Regions from separate parts of the Streptomyces sp. NPDC096105 genome, predicted to be linked through region 3. Evidence: riboswitches for the same ligand, from Rfam matches in the RefSeq annotation. Region 3 holds a riboswitch; each other region holds the start of a gene.

Region 1 (4,268 bases), on a different contig from region 3:
GCGGGCATGATGATCCGCCACGGCGGCGGCCCGCGCGGCGGGGTGGCCCGGTCGGTGAAGAAGATGCGCGGCTACCTCGCCGAGCTGATCCACCGCAAGCGCGAGGCGCTGCCCGCCGAGCCCGTCCCCGGCGAGGACCTCATCTCGGGTCTGATCCGCGCCTCCGACCACGGGGAGCACCTCACCGAGAACGAGGCCGCCGCGATGGCGTTCATCCTTCTCTTCGCCGGCTTCGAGACCACCGTCAACCTCATCGGCAACGGCACCTACGCCCTGCTCACCCACCCCGGGCAGCGGGAGCGCCTGCAACGGGCGCTGGCCGAGGGGGACCGCGGGCTGCTGGAGACCGGGGTGGAGGAACTGCTGCGCTACGACGGGCCGGTGGAGCTGGCGACGTGGCGGTTCGCCACCGAGCCGGTGGTCATCGGCGGGCAGCGTGTCGAGGCCGGCGACCCGGTCCTCGTCGTGCTGGCCGCGGCCGACCGGGACCCGGAGCGGTTCGCCGACCCGGACACCCTGGACCTGGGCCGCCGCGAAAACCAGCACCTGGGGTACGGGCACGGCATCCACTACTGCCTGGGCGCCCCCCTCGCGCGCCTGGAGGGGCAGACCGCGCTGGCCACCCTGCTGACCCGGCTGCCGGACCTCAGGCTCGCCGTGGAGCCGGCCGAGCTGCGGTGGCGCGGCGGCCTCATCATGCGGGGACTCCGCACGCTTCCGGTGGAATTCTCTCCTCCGCGTCCAGGACGGGCCTGACGAGGAGGCTGACCTTCCTGTCCGGTTCCTGCGGGTTACGCGCGGAAACCTGAGACGTGCTCAACTCTGTGATCTCCATGTGATCTGCACGGCATGAACTTGTGACAAGTGATCGTCTGCCTATACGTTCACCCATCAAGTACGGCGCGCCGCAAGGTTTTGCTCACCGTGCCGGTCCTCGTCGCCGAGTGAAAGGCTTCCGCATGCTCTCCGGGAACGGCCGACACCGTCGCCCTCGCCAGGCTCCGGCTCTTCTCGTCGCGGCCGGGGTGACCGGCTCCGCCATCGCGATCCCTCTGCTCGGGGCGGGCAGTGCCAGTGCGGCGGACGGCGAGACCTGGGACCGGGTCGCGGAGTGCGAGAGCGGCGGATCCTGGAGCCAGAACACCGGCAACGGCTATTACGGCGGCCTTCAGTTGACCCAGGACGACTGGGAGGCCTACGGCGGCCTGGAGTTCGCGCCCAGCGCCGACCAGGCCAGCCGCAACCAGCAGATCACCGTCGCCGAGAGGCTCCTCGCCGACCAGGGGGTCGGCAAGTGGCGCGCCTGCGGCCTGCTCACGGGCCTGAACCAGGACGCGGCGTCCCCGGACGTCGACCCGGGCGTGGCCGACGACGCGACCCCGGACGACTCCCGGACCGCCGGCACCACCACTCCGTCCGGTTCGCCGGAACCGGGTGATGCGTCCGCTTCTCCCTCTCCGTCCGCCACGCCCGGTTCGTCCGGCGGGGAGGAGGGTGACGCGAACGACAAGGCCTCCCCGTCCGCCCCCGCCGCCTCCGAGCGTGACGAGTCGGACAAGTCGGGGCAGAGCACCGGTTCTTCGGAGGTCACCGAGTCCGAGTCCGCCGGCCCGGGCCGCCACCGCGGCCCCAGCGCCCAGGAGGACGAGCGCGCCGACGCCGCGGCCTCGTCGGCCGGCCGGCACGCCTCGCGCTCCGCCGGCACGCCGGCCGGGGCCGCCGACGACCGTTACACCGTGCGGGCCGGGGACAGTCTGGTGTCCATCGCCGACTCCCTTGCCCTCACCGGCGGATGGACGGCGCTCTACGTCGAGAACCAGCAGGTCATCGGCGACGACCCGAACCTGATCCTGCCAGGTCAGCGGCTTCTCGTGGACGCGGAGACCGGCGAGTAGCGGGCGCGGGCGGCGTTCGAAGGCGCCTCCGCGCGGCGGCAGTTGACGGAGTGATTCGGGCTGAATGTCCGTAATAAGGGCTGTGAGAGATAGGTCTCAGAAGACCTGATCATCTTTGAAATTCCGTCGGGCCCGTGCTTACGGTCGTGACCGCTCGCCATCGCGGGCCCCGGCTGCCGCCACGCCGAATCCTGCCAGTGGCAGCACGGGAACAGTCGTCGCGTCATGCGCCGTAGGCAGGAGCGGGGGACCCAGGTAGGCGCCGGACCCGGACGGTTCACGTCCGGTACGGCTCGGGGTGAAGCCGCGTCCCGGGAGGGACGTGGCCGGGCAACTCAACCGGCCCGAACCCGACAGCTCACCTCGTAGGCGTCGGTGAGGGGATCCATCCATGCTGTTTTCCGGCAAGGGCAAGCACCGTCGTCCGTCCAAGGCCACTCGCGCCATCGCCATCGCCGGTGTCACCGGCGCCGCCGTCGCCGGTCCGCTGATGGCGGCCGGCAACGCCTCCGCCGCCACCGCGTCCGAGTGGGACGCCGTCGCCCAGTGCGAGTCCGGCGGCAACTGGTCCATCAACACCGGCAACGGCTACTACGGCGGTCTGCAGTTCTCCGCCTCCACCTGGGCCGGGTACGGCGGCACCAAGTACGCGGCCACCGCCGACCAGGCCACCAAGGCCCAGCAGATCGAGATCGCCGAGAAGGTCCTCGCGGGCCAGGGCAAGGGCGCCTGGCCGGTCTGCGGCACCGGCCTGTCCAACGCCGCCTACAACGGCTCCTCCGCCGAGGGCTCCTCCCAGGAGTCCGGCGCCGCGGAGTCCCGCGAGAGCGAGCAGAAGGCCTCCCGCTCCGCCGAGCGCCCGGCCGCCCCGGCCGAGCAGAAGGCCGAGCAGAAGAGCGAGAAGAAGACCGTCACCACCCCGACCGGCGAGAAGGTCGAGAAGGGCGACGGCGAGTACAAGGTCGTCAAGGGCGACACCCTCAGCTCGATCGCCGCGGAGCACGACGTCAAGGGCGGCTGGGCGAAGCTGTTCGAGCTGAACGACGACATCGTCGACGACGCCGACCTCATCTACCCGGGCCAGCAGCTGCACCTGAAGTAAGGCCGGCCGCACGGTCCCTCCCCCCGTCCCCACGGGCCACCCGCCCCGGTGCGTTTCTTCCCCGTACGCACCGGGGCGGGGTCATGTCCGGACGCTTTCCGGTCACGGTTTCCCGAACCTGCTTTGTTCCGTTCGGAAACAATTTACTCTCGGTTCTGTCCATGAGGCGGGCGGCCGGATGGCCGATCGCCCGGAGCCGGTTAGGCTCGGACTCGCAGGGCCCCCGCGGCCCCGCTCACCCGCGTCACATCCCAAGAAGGAGATGCTCGTGCCGTCCATCGACGTCGTCGTAGCCCGGGAAATCCTGGACTCCCGAGGCAACCCCACGGTCGAGGTCGAGGTCGGCCTCGACGACGGCAGCACGGGTCGTGCCGCCGTCCCGTCCGGCGCCTCCACCGGCGCCTTCGAGGCCGTCGAACTCCGTGACGGCGACGCCGGCCGTTACCTCGGCAAGGGCGTCGAGAAGGCCGTACTGGCCGTCATCGAGCAGATCGGCCCGGAGCTCGTCGGCTACGACGCCACCGAGCAGCGCCTGATCGACCAGGCGATGTTCGACCTGGACGCCACCGACAACAAGGGCTCGCTCGGCGCCAACGCCATCCTCGGCGTCTCGCTCGCCGTCGCGCACGCCGCCTCCGAGGCCAGCGACCTGCCGCTGTTCCGCTACCTGGGCGGCCCGAACGCGCACCTGCTGCCGGTGCCGATGATGAACATCCTGAACGGCGGCTCGCACGCCGACTCCAACGTGGACATCCAGGAGTTCATGATCGCCCCGATCGGCGCGGAGTCCTTCTCCGAGGCGCTGCGCTGGGGCGCCGAGGTCTACCACACCCTCAAGAAGGTGCTGAAGGGCAAGGGCCTGGCCACCGGCCTCGGCGACGAGGGCGGCTTCGCCCCGAACCTCGGCTCCAACCGCGAGGCCCTCGACCTCATCCTCGAGGCCATCCAGGAAGCCGGCTACACCCCCGGCGAGCAGATCGCCCTGGCCCTGGACGTGGCCGCCTCCGAGTTCTACAAGGACGGCGTCTACAGCTTCGAGGGCAAGGAGCGCTCGGCCGCCGAGATGACCGAGTACTACGCGGAGCTCGTCGACGCGTACCCGCTCGTGTCCATCGAGGATCCGCTGTTCGAGGACGACTGGGAGGGCTGGAAGACCATCACCGCCAAGCTCGGCGACAAGGTCCAGCTCGTCGGTGACGACCTGTTCGTCACCAACCCGGAGCGCCTGGCCCGCGGCATCGAGGAGGGCGCCGCCAACGCCCTGCTGGTGA
Region 2 (4,268 bases), on a different contig from region 3:
CGAGGGCCTCGAGGAACTCCCCGAGACCGTCTGAATCCGTATTTCCGCACGCGACGGCCGTGCGACCCGGAAAGGCCCGTCCGGACCCCGGACGGGCCTTTCCTTTTCCTCTTTCCATTTCCGGGCAGCCGAAAAATCCCCCGCCCTTCGCACCCTCTTTTTGTACGGGGCCCGTGTTAAGGGCGCAGGCTCGGCATGTGTACGGGATGTTGCGCGTTCCTCACACGGTCCGTGCGGACGGACCGCTCGGCGCCGGAGCCGAACCGGAGCCGGTGGCCGGCGTTCGCCTGCTCGGCGTGCACCCCCGCGAGGGTCCGCGCCCGCTCGCCGTCGCCGCGGGCCACGGCGTCCACGATCGCGCCGTGCTCCGCCCAGTACGCCACCGGGTCGGCCGGCCCGTCGACCGCGTACATCCAGGCGATCTTGTGCCTGAGCTGGGTCAGCATCGACGTCAGCGCCGGGCTGCCGGAAGCCTGGGCGAGCGTCTCGTGGAACCAGCCGCCCAGTGAGCGCAGATCGTCGCTGCTGCCCTGACGTACGCGTTCCTGCCCCAGCCTGACCAGGCCCCGCAGCACCTTCAGATGCGCGTCGGTGCGCCGCTGGGCCGCCCGCAAGGCGCCGAGGGGCTCCAGGAGCCGGCGCATCTCCAGCAGGTCGGCGGCCTCCTGCTCGGTGGGCTCCGCCACGCACGCGCCCGCGTGCCGCCGGGTCACCACGAAGCCCTCGGCCTCCAGCGTGCGCAGGGCCTCGCGGACGGGGACGCGGGAGACCCCGTAGCGGCGGGCGAGCAGTTCCTCGGTGAGCCGGCTCCCGCGCCCGTGGACACCGGCGACGATGTCGTCCCGGATCGCCGTGCACACCGAGTGCGCGGGAATACGCATGACCGACCTCCGGATCAATTCCCGTGGAACGTCGACGATTGACGTCCGTTCGTGACTCTATTGCAATCGGCGGCGATTTCCGACGGCGGACCGGAATTCCTCCATGATTTTCGGACGGAGGGCGCCGGGACGGATGTGCCCCGGAACGGCGAAAGCCCCGGCTCGCGGGGAGCCGGGGCCCGAGGGCGTGACGGGCGCGCCTCAGATGTTCACGCCGTGCGACCGGAGGTAGGCGGCCGGGTCGAGGTCGGAGCCGTACTCGGCGGACGTGCGGGCCTCGAAGTGGAGGTGGGCGCCGGTGACGTTGCCCGTGGCGCCGGAGAGACCGATCTGCTGGCCGGCGGCGACCTCCTGCCCCACCGACACGGCGATCGACGACAGGTGCGCGTACTGGGTGTACGTGCCGTCGTGCATCTTGATGACGACCTGGTTGCCGTACGCGCCGCCCCAGCCGGCCTCGACGACGGTGCCGACGCCCACGGACTGGACGGGCGTGCCGCTCGCGGCGTGGAAGTCGATCCCGGTGTGGCTGCCGGACGACCAGATGGCGCCGCCGCTCCGGTAGGCGGTCGAGACGTACGAGCCGGGGATCGGGGAGACGAAGGTGTTGAGCCGCTTGCGCTCGGCCTCGCGGGCGGCGCGCTCCTTCGCGGCGCGGGCCTTCTCCGCCTCCTCGGCCGCCCGCTCGCGCGCCGCCTCCTCGGCGGCCTTGCGCGCGGCCGCCTCGGCCGCCACGCGGGCGGCCTCGTGCTGGGCGGCGGCCTGGGCGTCGATGCGGTCGGCGATCACGTCACCCAGGGTGACGACGGGGGTGAGGCCGGTCCGTGCCGCGGCCGGTTCGGCGGCGAGCGCGGGGGCCGCGAGGGAGCCGACGACGCCGGTGCCCGCGAGGGCCGCGACGCCCGCGGCGCGGGCGGAACCGCGCTGGACGCGGCTGGGACGACGGTGCTTCCCGGTGGCGCGGGTGAACGCCATGTACAGGCTGGTCCTTTCCTTCCCTCTCGCCTACCGGGTTAGCTGACGGGTTCGGAGCAGGAAGGTCTCCTACGGACCCCCTCGCGACACGCGCGGGCGTCCGATTCACCCCAGGGATCTCATGTGGGTCCCCGGCTCCCCTGGCTCGCGCCGTACGGGGACTCGGCGATGGCTGTCCGGTGCCGCGGGTGCGGCGCACTGCCCGACGAACAGCCCGCACGAAGCTAAGCGGGACGTCGCGCGATCCCCAAACGATTCCCGGGTTTTGTAGCGCATACCACAGGGCAGACAGGCAACCTCCGCCCCAATTCGGGCATAAGGGAGCCCCGGTGGCGTCGCCGTCACCGGGGCCTTTCACGCGCGCGTGTGCGGCGGCTGCCCTACTCGGCCGTCACGACGGTGACTTCGCCGATCCCGAGCGCCTCCACGGGCGCCTTGATCTGCGCCGCGTCACCGACGAGCACGGTGACGAGACGGTCCACCGGGAAGGCGTTCACGACGGCTGCCGTGGCCTCCACGGTGCCGGTCGCGGCCAACTGCCGGTACAGGTCGGCCTGGTAGTGGTCCGGCAGGTGCTGCTCGACCTGGTCGGCCAGCGTGCTCGCGACGGCCGCGGCGGTCTCGTACTTGAGCGGCGCCACGCCCACCAGGTTCTGCACGGCGACGTCGCGCTCCTCGTCGGTGAGGCCCTCGGCGGCCAGCGTGCGCAGCACGGTCCACAGGTCGTCCAGTGCCGGACCGGTGTTGGGGGTGTCGACGGAGCCGCTGATGGCCAGCATCGACGCGCCCGTGCCGTCCGGGGCGGACCGCAGCACCTGGCCGAACGCCCGGACGCCGTAGGTGTATCCCTTCTCCTCGCGCAGGACGCGGTCCAGGCGCGAGGTGAGGGTGCCGCCGAGGCAGTACGTGCCGAGCACCTGCGCGGGCCACACCCGGTCGTGCCGGTCCGGGCCGACACGGCCGATCAGCAGCTGCGTCTGGACGGCGCCGGCCCGGTCCACGATGACCACGCGGCCGGTGTCGTCCGCGACCACCGGCGGCACCGGCCGCGGCTGGGCCTGCGAGCCCGTCCAGGCGCCCAGGGTGTCGGCGAGCAGCGCGTCCAGGTCGACGCCGGTGAGGTCGCCGACCACCACGGCGGTCGCCGTGGCCGGGCGGACGTGCTTCTCGTAGAAGCCGCGCACGGCCGCGGAGTCGATGCGCGCGACGGTCTCCTCGGTGCCCTGGCGCGGGCGCGACATGCGCGAACTCGCCGGGAACAGCTCCTTGGAGAGCTCCTTCCCGGCGCGGCGGGACGGGCTCGCCAGCTCGTGCGGGATCTCGTCGAGGCGGTTGCGGACCAGCCGCTCGATCTCGCTGTCGGCGAAGGCGGGCGCGCGCAGGGCGTCGGCGACCAGACCGAGCCCCTTGGCCAGCCGCGAGGCCGGCACCTCGAGGCTGAGGCGGACGCCGGGGTGGTCGGCGTGCGCGTCCAGGGTGGCGCCGCAGCGCTCCAGCTCGGCGGCGAACTCCTCGGCGGTGTGCTTGTCGGTGCCCTCGGAGAAGGCGCGCGCCATGATCGTGGCGACGCCGTCGAGGTCCTCCGGCTCCGCGTCCAGGGGGGCGTCGAGGACCACCTCGACGGCGACGACCTGCTGGCCGGGGCGGTGGCAGCGCAGCACGGTCAGGCCGTTGTCGAGGCCACCGCGCTCGGGGGCCGGGAAGGCCCAGGGCTTGGCCTCGCCCGCCTGCGGCCGGGGGTGGAACTCCATCGTGGCGAGCTCGGTCACTTCGCCGTCTCCTCGTTGTCGTCGGCGCCGGCTGCGGCTGCGGCTTCCTCGGTCTCGTCGGTGGCGTCCTCGGCCGCCGGGGCGACGGGCTCGTAGACGAGCACCGCGCGGTTGTCGGGCCGCAGGCGGGCCTTGGCGACCTCCTGCACCTCCTCGGCGGTCACCTCCAGGACGCGGCTCACGGCGGTCAGGGCGAGCTGCGGGTCGCCGAACAGCACGGCGTAGCGGCAGAGTTCGTCGGCGCGGCCGGCCACCGTGCCGAGCCGGTCGAGCCACTCGCGCTCCAGCTGGGCCTGGGCGCGCTCCATCTCCTCGGCGGTGGGGCCCTCCTCGGCGAAGCGGACGAGCTCCTCGTCGATGGCGGCCTCGATGACGGGCACCTCGACGTCGCCGGACGTCTTGACGTCCAGCCAGCCCAGGGACGGCGCCCCGGCCAGCCGCAGCAGGCCGAACCCGGCGGTCACGGCCGTACGGTCGCGCCGCACCAGGCGGTTGTAGAGCCGCGAGGACTCGCCGCCGCCGAGGACGGTGAGCGCCAGGTCGGCCGCGTCGCACGCGCGCGTGCCGTCCTCCGGGAGCCGGTAGGCGGCCATCAGCGCCCGCGCGGGGACCTCCTCCTCGACGACCTCGCGCAGCTCCTCGC
Region 3 (4,268 bases):
CATGCCCGCGCGCAGCGCGACGCGGGTGTGCCCCTCGGGCGAGAGGTGCAGCCGGTCGGCGTCCCAGGCCCTGCGGTCCTGCACGCTGCGCAGCGACCACAGGTCGAGCACCGGGCAGCCGTACCGGTCGGCGACGGCCCGCACATGCCCGTTGTACGTGGCGATCTTGCCGCGCAGATGCTTGAGCAGCGGAACGCCACGGGTGTCGAACCCGGTGGTCACCAGGACCGTGCCGGCCGCCGCGGCGAGCCGGGCGACGGCCTTCTCGAAGCGCTCGGCGACCTCGTCCGGGTCGCTGCCCGGGCGCAGGATGTCGTTGCCGCCCGCGCAGAACGAGACCAGGTCGGGGGCGAGTTCGACGGCCCGGGGGACCTGGTCGGCCACGATCTGGTCCAGCAGCTTGCCGCGCACCGCGAGATTGACGTATTGGAAGTCGCCCTCGGGCCTGCGGTCGGCGAGCAGGACGGCGAGCCGGTCGGCCCAGCCGACGAACGCCCCGTCGGGGCCGGGGTCGCCGACGCCCTCGGTGAAGCTGTCCCCCACCGCCACGTACGACCCGATCACTGTTGCCTTGTCACTCTTCGAATCGTCTGCCACAACCGCACATGATTCACCTTCCGATGTGACCTACGCGACCGTAGGGAGGGGTTGACGGACGGTGAGATAAGCCACTCCGAGGTTTGACCGAGCCCGGAACAGGTACGGGCCGGGCCCGGACACGCCGAAGGCCGGCCCCGTGGATCGGGGTCCGGCCTTCGGCGCGCGTGTCAGGAAGGGGGCCGCGAGGGGTCAGATGGAGACGCCCTTGGAGCGGAGGTACGAAACCGGGTCCACGTCCGAGCCGTAGTCCGGGCCGGTGCGGATCTCGAAGTGCAGGTGCGGGCCGGTCACGTTGCCGGTCGCACCGGAGAGACCGACCTGCTGGCCGGCGCTCACCGTCTGGCCCGTCGAGACGGACAGCGAGGACAGGTGGGCGTACTGGGCGTAGTAACCGTCGTTCAGCTTGATGACGACCTGGTTGCCGTACGCGCCGCCCCAGCCGGCGGAGACGACGGTGCCGGCTCCGACGGCCTTCAGGGAGGTGCCGGTCGGGATGCTGAAGTCGACACCGGTGTGGTAGCCGCTGGACCACATGCTGCCGGCCACCTTGTAGGCGGTGCCGACGCCGCCGCCGGGCACCGGCGAGCTGTAGGCGGAGGTGGTCTGGGTGGAGGCGCCGTCGGAGGCGGACTCCTCGGACGACTTCTGCGCGGGCTGCTGAGCGGGCTTCTCGGCGGGCTTCTCGGCCTTGGGAGCGGCGGGCTTCGACGCCTGCGGCGAAGTGGACTGCCGGGGCGCGCTCTCGGCGACGGCCTTGCCGCCGAGGGAGAGCTTCAGACCCGGGTGGATGAGCGACGGGTCGTCACCCACGGCCTCGCGGTTGTCCGCGTAGAGCTGCTTCCAGCCACCGTCGACGTGCTCCGCCTCGGCGATCCTGGCGAGGTAGTCGCCGGCCTTCACGGTGTACGTGCGGGCCTCGTCGCCCTTGTCGGCCTTGGCCTGCTGGCCGGTGACGGACAGCGACTGGACCGACTTCTCGGGGGCCGACTGCGGCGTCGCGGCGTGCGCGCCGGTGGCGCCGAGGAGCGGCAGGGCGAGCGCGGCGCCACCGGTTCCGGCGACGGCGATGGAGCGGGTGAAACGCTGAGCCTTGGTACGGCGGTGCTTACCCTTCGCGGGCATGACGAATTCCTCTCCGGCGCCTACGAGGTGAGCTGTCGGGTGCGGACTGGAGATGTCCGGCCGCGTTGCCGCGCGGCTTAACCCCAAGCCTGTTTCCGGGGTCCGGAACAGGCAGTCGTACCTGTGGGTCCCCCGCTCCTGCCGTACGTCGGGTCAGTGTGTGCGGGCTCCGGGCGGCGGCAGGATTAGGCGTCCGTCCGGATCGGTTGGGAACGTAAGCGACCCCGACGCGGCGAAACAAGCGCGGGTTCCCGCGAACCCGCTTTTTACGTGATCGAAAGGAGGAAAAGACGTCACCGTGCGTTGATGCCGGAAGCGGCACGCGGGCGAATTCCCTTGTCACGGAGGGGAATTACGTGGACATGGCGACAGCACACGGTCACCGGTATGACGATGCTCACGCACCCCGTCCTCAAATCTCGCCCTATCGGGGCAAGTTATCCCTAACCGCTCCAATCGGGCAGAACTCCGTAATCACCTAAAGTTCGGCACCACGGACGACACAGAGGCGACATCCGGATCCTTGCGACGCCAACCGTCACACGCCTCACACAAACGGACAAAAAGCGACATAAAGTGCCACACCGCCAGGTGTCCGGGGCCCGCTCAGCCACCCTGTGGACAACTCATTGCCCCAGGCAGGTATGTCGTATCGTCGAGTGGTGCCCGTCGGCGAGCCGCGGCGACGGCGCCGAGTGGGAGGAGCCGTCCGTGACGCAGGAGATCCCGTCGACCGAGCCCCAGCTGACCGGGGTGCGCAACTTCCGCGACGTGGGCGGGCTGCCCACGGTGGACGGCCGACGGGTGCGGCACGGGGTGCTGTTCCGCAGCGGTCACCTCGCCCACGCCACCGCGGAGGACGCCGCCTTCCTCGCCTCGCTCGGCCTGCACACCGTGTTCGACTTCCGCAACGCGGCCGACCAGAAGCTGGAGGGGCCGGACGTCGAGCTGCCGGGCGTGCGCAACGTCAACCTGCCGCTGAGCGACCCGGCCGACGGCGCGGAGTTCTGGAAGATGGTGCGCGACGGCGACCTGGACCAGCTCCGCGCGATCCTCGCCGACGGCCAGGGCGCCGACCGGATGATCACCTCGTACCGCATGATCGTCAAGGAGCGCACCGCCGAGCACTCCCAGGTGCTGCGCGCGCTCGCCGAGGACAGCGTCCCCGCCCTGATGCACTGCGCGGCCGGCAAGGACCGCGCCGGTCTGTCCGTGGCGGTCACCCTGCTCGCCGTGGGCGTGGAGCGCGACGCGATCGTCGAGGACTACCTGAAGTCCAACGCCAAGCACCGCCGCTACAAGGTGCGCCGCAGCGGCAGCTCCCCCGACGCCTACTCCCCCGAGGTCATGGAGCTGCTCAGCCCGCTGTTCGACGCGCGTGAGGAGTATCTGGCGGCGGCCTTCGAGACCGTCGAGGAGACCTGGGGCGGCGTGGACGCCTACCTGGAGCAGGGGCTCGGTCTCACGCCGGCCCGCCGGGAGCGGCTGCGCGAGCGCCTGCTCGACTGACGCCGGCTCCCGCCGCCCGGCCGGCTGCTACTTCTTCGGCGCGATCTCGAAGAGGAAGTAGATGAAGGCCGCGAAAACGTGTCCCACCACGACGTAGACGAACAGACGGACCCACAGGGCCCGGGGGAACTTCTCCTCCATGTCCTTGCCGGTCACGGTGTCTCTCCAGGGGTCGGGCCCAGGCACAGGGCGGCCGTGGGACTCTGCAGCAGGGTGTGGACGAACAGCAGCTCGACACCGTCGGCGTCCTGCGCGGCGATGCGGTGCGGGGTGAGCGAGTCGAAGTGGGCGCTGTCGCCCGGGGACAGCCGGTGCAGGGTGTCCCCGAGGCACAGCAGCAGCCGCCCCCTGAGGACGTACAGCCACTCCTCGCCGGGGTGGACCCGCACGATGTCGCCCTGGGAGCCGTGCGGCACATGGACCCGCAGGGCCTGCATGCCGCGTCCGGCGGCGCCGGCCTGCCAGTACGACCAGCCGCCCGCCTCCGTGGGATCCATGTCGGCGGCGCGCACCACGGCGTCCCGGTCGGCGGCCGACTCCCCGAGCAGCTCGGAGACGGTCGTCCCGTAGATCCGCGCCAGGGAGAGCAGCATCGGCAGCGAGGGCTGGCGCTGCCCGGTCTCCAGCCGGGAGAGGTGGGCGGGCGACAGGCCCGCCTGCCGGGCGGCGGCCTCCAGCGTCAGGGAGGCCCGACGGCGCAGGGCGCGCAGCTGCGGAGCGACCGCGGGCAGCGCTTCGGCGGCCTCCGCCCGCGGTTCGGTCTCGGAGGAGCTCATGCCCCCATTGAGCACCAGGACTTACCCCTGAGGCAATTTCCTTGCCTCTGAGGCAAACCACGCCGGGTCCTCACCGGTTGGCGACCGCCTGCTTCACCAGGGTCTTGCCGAAGTCCCAGATGAGTCCGCCCTCGTGGGCGTCGTCCATCACCGCGGTGAAGGCGTCCACGAACCGGTTCACGTCCCCCTCGTCGATGATCAGCGGAGGGATCAGCTTGATCACCTCCAGATGATCGCCGGAGACCTGAGTGAGGATACGGT

Evidence for each region. A riboswitch is a leader RNA that binds a small molecule or an ion and turns the genes downstream of it on or off. The one in region 3 is predicted to bind cyclic di-AMP.
Region 1: linked by a shared signal. The riboswitch ahead of ACIQ8B_RS09640 (transglycosylase family protein) and the one ahead of ACIQ8B_RS28975 (peptidoglycan DD-metalloendopeptidase family protein) in region 3 are both predicted to bind cyclic di-AMP.
Region 2: linked by a shared signal. The riboswitch ahead of ACIQ8B_RS26295 (M23 family metallopeptidase) and the one ahead of ACIQ8B_RS28975 (peptidoglycan DD-metalloendopeptidase family protein) in region 3 are both predicted to bind cyclic di-AMP.

Annotation. Positions count from the first base shown of each region.
Region 1 covers NZ_JBIWGC010000004.1:386,815-391,082, forward strand. Annotated here, with positions in the region: gene ACIQ8B_RS09630 (cytochrome P450) at 1-756, shown strand, start outside; gene ACIQ8B_RS09635 (transglycosylase family protein) at 960-1,895, shown strand; cyclic di-AMP (ydaO/yuaA leader) riboswitch at 2,114-2,282, shown strand; gene ACIQ8B_RS09640 (transglycosylase family protein) at 2,287-2,997, shown strand; gene eno (phosphopyruvate hydratase) at 3,266-4,268, shown strand, end outside.
Region 2 covers NZ_JBIWGC010000020.1:96,613-100,880, reverse strand. Annotated here, with positions in the region: gene ACIQ8B_RS26305 (HPr family phosphocarrier protein) at 1-34, shown strand, start outside; gene ACIQ8B_RS26300 (GntR family transcriptional regulator) at 177-881, opposite strand; gene ACIQ8B_RS26295 (M23 family metallopeptidase) at 1,083-1,856, opposite strand; cyclic di-AMP (ydaO/yuaA leader) riboswitch at 1,869-2,034, opposite strand; gene ACIQ8B_RS26290 (M16 family metallopeptidase) at 2,237-3,625, opposite strand; gene ACIQ8B_RS26285 (M16 family metallopeptidase) at 3,622-4,268, opposite strand, start outside.
Region 3 covers NZ_JBIWGC010000026.1:1,816-6,083, reverse strand. Annotated here, with positions in the region: gene ACIQ8B_RS28980 (SGNH/GDSL hydrolase family protein) at 1-564, opposite strand, end outside; gene ACIQ8B_RS28975 (peptidoglycan DD-metalloendopeptidase family protein) at 790-1,722, opposite strand; cyclic di-AMP (ydaO/yuaA leader) riboswitch at 1,727-1,891, opposite strand; gene ACIQ8B_RS28970 (tyrosine-protein phosphatase) at 2,434-3,231, shown strand; gene ACIQ8B_RS28965 (DUF6126 family protein) at 3,259-3,372, opposite strand; gene ACIQ8B_RS28960 (helix-turn-helix domain-containing protein) at 3,384-4,007, opposite strand; gene ACIQ8B_RS28955 (aspartate aminotransferase family protein) at 4,078-4,268, opposite strand, start outside.